DNA from 2 places in the Bacillus sp. UMB0893 genome. Region 1 is predicted to be linked to the other one. Evidence: a T-box and tRNA genes for the amino acid it is inferred to sense, from the RefSeq annotation. Region 1 holds a T-box; the other holds one or more tRNA genes.

Region 1 (3,428 bases):
TAATATAGAAATGAGGAGCCGTCTTTATCAGACGTAGCCGCCTTTTAAAGAAAAGCAGTAAATAAAGGAGCAAGACACTTGAAACGAATTGAATCTGTACAAAATCAGAAAGTAAAACAATGGCGTAAATTACATACAAAAAAAGAGCGAGAGACAACAAATACTTTTTTAATTGAAGGATTACATTTAGTAGAAGAAGCTTTAAAGGATAAATCAGTGATTAAAGAATTGATTATTTCAGAAGAAACGTCTATTCCTACTCATTGGAATGTGGATGATCTGTCAATCACATATGTCACAAATGAAATTATGAAAGCCATTTCTGAAACCGAGTCCCCTCAAGGAGCTGCGGCTGTTTGTGCCCAATCAGAACAGCAAGAAATTGTTTCGTGGAAAAAGGCTGTATTGATAGACGCTATCCAGGATCCCGGAAATTTAGGAACAATAATCAGGACTGCAGATGCTGCAGGGATAGATGGTATTATTCTTGGGGATGGAACGGTTGATCCCTACAATTCAAAGGTTATTCGTTCAAGTCAAGGATCAATCTTTCACATTCCAATCATTAAAAGGAAGCTGGATCAGGCCATTAGCGAGCTCAAGGATCAGGATGTTGCGATTTACGGAACATCGCTTCAAAATGGAGTCGATTACCGAAAAGCAGAAATAAAGGAATCATTCGCTTTGCTCATTGGAAATGAAGGAAGCGGTGTAAATGAAAATTGGCTGAAGCTGACTAATCAGAATTTGTACATTCCGATTTATGGGAAAGCTGAATCACTTAATGCCGGGATTGCAGCAGGGATCCTCTTGTATCATTGCTTAGGAAATAAGTAAATACAACGGATATGGAAAATAAAAGAGGTTTTCTTTGTCCAGCTCCACCTCCTAGCCCCTCGGCCAGAACAAAATCCCCCAAAAAGTCAAAACCGGACTTTTCAGGTGATTTCTTATCTGTCTGTCGGGTCTGACCAGTCGGTTCCGCTTTTCGATGTTGTCCAGCTCCATCGCCCAACTCCTCGGCCAGAACAAAATCCCCCAAAAAGTCAAAACCGGACTTTTCGGGTGATTTCTTATCTGTCTGTCGGAGCTAACCGGGCGATTCCGCTTTTCGATGTTGTCCAGCTCCACCTCCTAGCCCCTCGGCCAGAACAAAATCCCCCAAAAAGTCAAAACCGGACTTTTCGGGTGATTTCTTATCTGTCTGTCGGGTCTGACCAGTCGGTTCCGCTTTTCGATGTTGCATGAACAAAATCTTTTCATTATAATAAGATACAGTTACATACTTTAACAACCGTGATAGAGAAGAGTAGTTTACGTAAGCGTCAATCAGGGAGAAAATGCCGCAGACTGAAAGCATTTTTATGACAGCAGTAAATGAATTCACCTCTTTAGTTGGCATCAGGACCATTCAAATATTGAATGTAAAGGTGTTCCGGATCAATTCCGTTATCTTAGAACGAAGTGAGCAGCTTATTGCTTTATTAGCTGTTAACAAGGGTGGTACCGCGATATTCAACTCGTCCCTTTTTTGGGCGGGTTTTTTATTTTGGAAAAAAATGAGCATTCATTTGAAATAAAGGAGGAAACAGCATGCAGGAGCAGTTAAAACAGCTTCAATTAGAAGCACTTGAAAAAATCAGCGCTGCAAATGATTTAAAAAGCTTGAATGAGATTCGCGTCTCATACTTAGGTAAAAAAGGACCGATTACAGAAGCACTGCGCGGAATGGGGAAACTTTCTGCAGAAGAGCGTCCGTTAATGGGGGCACTTGCAAACGAAGTGCGGGAAAGCATTGCGACTAGCATTGCAGCAAAACAAGAAGGACTTGAGGAAGCGGCTGTTGAAGAAAAATTAGCTGCTGAAACGATTGATGTTACCCTGCCTGGACGACCAGTCCGCACAGGAAATCATCATCCGATTACTGCTGTTATTGAAGAAATTGAAGATCTTTTCCTTGGGATGGGCTACTCAGTTGAAGAAGGACCCGAAGTTGAAACAGATTATTATAACTTTGAAGCATTGAATCTTCCAAAAGGACATCCGGCTCGTGATATGCAGGATTCATTCTACATTACAGAAGAAACTTTGCTTCGTACCCATACATCCCCTGTACAGGCAAGAACGATGCAAAAATATAAAGGGCAAGGACCAGTTAAAATCATTTGTCCAGGAAAAGTATACCGCCGCGACAACGATGATGCGACACATTCCCATCAGTTTACACAAATTGAGGGCTTAGTCATTGATGAAAACATCAGCATGAGTGATTTAAAAGGAACACTTGAAGCTTTTGCGAAGAAAATGTTTGGCGAAGACCGTGAAATTCGTTTGCGCCCAAGCTTCTTCCCATTTACAGAGCCTTCAGTTGAGATTGATGTTTCATGCTTCGCATGCGGAGGACATGGCTGTAATGTGTGCAAAGGCACAGGCTGGATTGAGATTTTAGGAGCAGGAATGGTTCATCCAAATGTTCTTGAAATGGCTGGATTTGATTCGAAAAAATACAGCGGATTCGCATTTGGAATGGGACCGGAGCGCATTGCAATGCTAAAATACGGCATCGATGATATTCGTCACTACTACACAAATGATGTTCGTTTCTTAAAACAATTTAAAAGAGCATAAAAGGAGGGCTACCGATGTTTGTTTCATATAAATGGCTGCAGAATTACGTTGATTTAAACGGGATTTCAGCTGAAGAACTTGCAGAAAAGATTACGAGAAGCGGAATTGAAGTAGAAGGTGTGGAAACACTGAATGAAGGCATGAGCGGTGTTGTTATCGGCCATGTCCTTGAAAAAGAACAGCATCCAAATGCTGATAAGCTGAACAAATGCTTAGTCGATATTGGAGCAGAGCAACCTGTACAAATCATTTGCGGAGCTGCAAATGTGGACAAAGGCCAAAAAGTAGCGGTTGCAACTGTTGGAGCCGTCTTGCCTGGAAACTTTAAAATTAAAAAAGCAAAGCTGCGCGGTGAGGAATCAAACGGCATGATTTGCTCCCTGCAAGAGCTCGGAATTGAGTCTAAGCTTGTTGCAAAAGAGTTTTCTGAAGGAATCTTTGTCTTTCCGAATGAAGTTCAGCCAGGTGCTGATGCACTTGCCGAGTTAAGCCGTGATGATCAGATTCTTGAGCTTGGTTTAACGCCAAACCGTTCAGATTGCTTAAGTATGCTTGGTGTCGCTCACGAAGTGGCAGCGATTTTAGGAAGAAGCGTAGCATATCCTGATCTTACACACGAGGAATCTTCTGAAAAGGCATCTGATGTCATCTCTCTTACAGTAGAAGCAAAAGAAGAAAATCCGCTATATGTGGCTAAAGTGATCCGCAATGTGAAAATTGCACCATCACCTTTATGGCTGCAAACAAGGTTAATGGCTGCAGGCATTCGTCCTCACAACAATGTCGTGGATATTACAAAC
Region 2 (3,428 bases), on a different contig from region 1:
CAAGGCGGGAATAACGCGGGACACACAATTAAATTTAATGGTGAAACATATAAGCTCCACTTAATTCCATCAGGTATCTTTTATAAGGATAAAACCTGTGTAATCGGCAATGGAATGGTTGTTGACCCAAAAGCTCTTATTCAGGAACTATCTTATTTGCATGATCGCGGGGTAAGTACTGATAATCTTCGCATCAGCAATCGCGCGCATGTCATTCTTCCATATCATTTAAAGCTTGATGAAGTAGAAGAAGAACGCAAAGGCGCTAATAAAATTGGCACAACCAAAAAAGGAATCGGTCCTGCTTACATGGACAAAGCAGCTCGCGTAGGAATCCGCATTGCTGATTTATTAGACCGTGAAGCTTTTGAAGAAAAATTAACAAGAAATTTAGAAGAAAAAAACCGCATGCTTGAAAAGTACTACGAAACAGAAGGATTCACGATTGAAGAAATTCTTGATGAATACTACGAGTACGGTCAGCAATTTAAAAAGTACGTTTGTGACACAGCAGTTGTTTTAAATGATGCTCTTGATGGCGGCAGACGTGTTTTATTTGAAGGTGCCCAAGGCGTTATGCTTGATATCGATCAAGGTACGTATCCATTTGTAACATCTTCAAACCCGGTAGCGGGCGGAGTGACAATCGGATCAGGAGTTGGACCTACTAAAATTAATCACGTTGTCGGAGTTTCTAAGGCTTATACAACCCGTGTTGGCGATGGACCATTCCCAACAGAGCTTGATAACGAAATTGGCCACCAAATTCGTGAAGTCGGACGCGAATATGGTACAACAACTGGCCGCGCTCGCCGCGTTGGATGGTTTGACAGCGTCGTTGTCCGCCATGCCCGCCGTGTAAGTGGTATCACAGACTTATCATTAAACTCAATCGATGTGCTGACAGGCATCGAAACATTGAAAATCTGCACAGCTTATAAATATAAAGGCGAAATCATGGAGTCCTTCCCAGCAAGCCTTAAAGTACTTGCTGAGTGTGAGCCGGTCTATGAAGAGCTTCCAGGCTGGACAGAAGACATCACAGGCGTTCGCGACCTTGGAGAGCTGCCTCAAAACGCCCGCAACTATATTGAGCGTGTATCACAGCTGACAGGCATTCCGCTATCCGTCTTCTCAGTAGGACCTGACAGAACACAAACAAATGTTGTAAGAAGCGTATATAGCTAAACAGCGGAATCGAAAGGGGGCTTGCCTCCTTTCGGTTTTTTAGATTGAAGACTCGTAAGCTGGTACATAGAGTAAAAGGTAAATCTCAACAGAAAGAAATTCAGTTGAAAAACAGAGGATATTACACTTAATACCAACCCGAGAATTGTCTTTTTCTAGCTGCCTTTGGCAATTTGAAAACATGGAAAAGCGATTATTATCAAGTATGGAAGTATCTCTGCCTGCACCGGAGTCTTTTCTATTCACCGAAAAGTGAGTTTAATTGGTGTAAATACAATTCTATCCGTGTAAATCCATGTTTTATCAGTGAAAATTTCAGTTTTATCAATGTAAACCGCGTTTTAAATTGTGTAAACTGCAGGTTTATCAGTCAAAATGACGATTTTATCAGTATTACGAATAAAATCCCTGGTTTGCTATTGTGCTGAAGTTTTATAAACCTATGATAGTACCCACAGATAGAAATAAATAATTTCTTTTATATAAAACTTTTCCTTGTTATTCTTCTACCATTGAAGTACAATAATAAAGGTTCGGTAATAAACAGCGATAAGTACTGTTTTTACATACATACACATACATAGCTCGGTATCAGTCGGTAGAGCACGATCGAATAATCTCCGAAGAATAAGCATCAGCGCACAAATGGAGCTGCAGCTTGGCTAAGCTTTCTGAGATTTGGGCGAAGGTTCCAAAAACAAAAACAACATTGTACTGCATTCTAAAACATGGCTCGGTAGCTCAGTCGGTAGAGCAAAGGACTGAAAATCCTTGTGTCGGCGGTTCGATTCCGTCCCGAGCCACTCAAAAAAGACATGACCCCTTTGGGGGTCATGTCTTTTTGCTTTGTGACTTTTGTGGCAGAGAAATTATGGGCATATTTTTACAGGAAACAGTAAATTATGACACCAATAATACAGAAATGTTACATTTTGCAAAATCACTAGGTAATTTTCTGATAATATGATAATTTAATAAGGTAGTAAAAAAATAGAATTTTGTCGAAATAGAACTATTTGCTTACATAATGATAGATAAAGTACTTAGCAGTGGTTAATTGGGAGGAAATTAAATCGTGTTTAAGCGCATAAATGGATTGATTGGAAACAACGTTCAACATACAAAAAACAAAATAATGAAAAAAGCTTTTTTTAGTTTGGCTTTTGCCGGAACACTGTCTCTTGGCTTCGGATCTGCAGCATCAGCAGAGGAATCACTTGAAACGGTTTATCACGTTTATTTAGATGGTGAAAGAGTTGGCACTGTTGATAGTCAGCAGTTAATTGATAACCTTTCAAAGAAGAAAATTGAAGAGGCTAAAAAGACATACAAAGATTATCAATTAACGGTTGAAGAGATTGAATTGATTCCTGAACAAATGTTTCGTCCTGTTTCAAACAATGAGGAGACATTAAATAAGCTGAATGCGGATCTTCAGGTTGTTGCTGAAGCAGCATCTATTAAAATTGACGACAAGACAATTGCTTCTTTTAAAAACAAAGAAGAGGCAGAAACTGCATTAAATAAATTTAAAGGCAAATATGTTTCTGAAGATGATCTAAAACATTTAGAAACTCTGAAACATACTTCAGTCCCTTTACAGCCTATTAAAGAAAATGAATCTCGTATATTAGACGTTTCCTTTACTGATAAAGTTTCAGTATCTGAAGAAAAAGTTGCGCCAGAAAAACTAATTTCTGTCGAAGATGGTTTAAAGCTTCTAGAAAAAGGTACATTGGAAGAGAAAAAGCACGAAGTCAAAGAAACAGATGTACTTGGCAAAGTAGCTTCTGAATATAAACTTACGCTGGATGATTTGCTTGCACTTAATCCAGGGATAAAAGAAGACGATGTCATTAAACCCGGTGACGAACTAAATGTAAAAGAGTATAAGCCGTTTACAAATGTTCTCGTGAAAGAAGAAGTATCTAAAAAAGAGGCGATCGCCTATGAAACTGAAGTGATTGAAGATGCTTCAATGTTCAAAGGCGACAAGAAAACAAAGCAAGAAGGAAAAGACGGCCAAAAGCTGCTGAATTATATGGTTTATAAAGAAAATGGGAATGAAGTAAAGCGTGATACAACAAAAGATGAAACGCTGACTGAACCTGTGAAAGAGATTATCGTAAAAGGCACCAAGGTTGTACCTTCTCGCGGGAATGGTTCCTTAACATGGCCAGCAGTTGACGGGTATGTTTCTAGTAAGCTTGGAACACGCTGGGGTAAAATGCATAAAGGCA

The links. The T-box of region 1 lies ahead of pheS (phenylalanine--tRNA ligase subunit alpha). A T-box ahead of a tRNA ligase gene usually reads a tRNA of that ligase, here a tRNA-Phe.
Region 2: it encodes a tRNA-Phe, which carries the amino acid that the T-box ahead of pheS (phenylalanine--tRNA ligase subunit alpha) is inferred to sense. The anticodon was not compared.

What each region holds. Positions count from the first base shown of each region.
Region 1 covers NZ_PKLB01000003.1:357,519-360,946, reverse strand. Annotated here, with positions in the region: gene CYJ36_RS09680 (TrmH family RNA methyltransferase) at 79-837, shown strand; gene CYJ36_RS24050 (hypothetical protein) at 943-1,248, shown strand; T-box leader at 1,288-1,531, shown strand; gene pheS (phenylalanine--tRNA ligase subunit alpha) at 1,594-2,628, shown strand; gene pheT (phenylalanine--tRNA ligase subunit beta) at 2,643-3,428, shown strand, end outside.
Region 2 covers NZ_PKLB01000004.1:34,684-38,111, forward strand. Annotated here, with positions in the region: gene CYJ36_RS10260 (adenylosuccinate synthase) at 1-1,188, shown strand, start outside; tRNA gene CYJ36_RS10265 (tRNA-Phe) at 1,919-1,991, shown strand; gene CYJ36_RS10270 (peptidoglycan DD-metalloendopeptidase family protein) at 2,264-3,428, shown strand, end outside.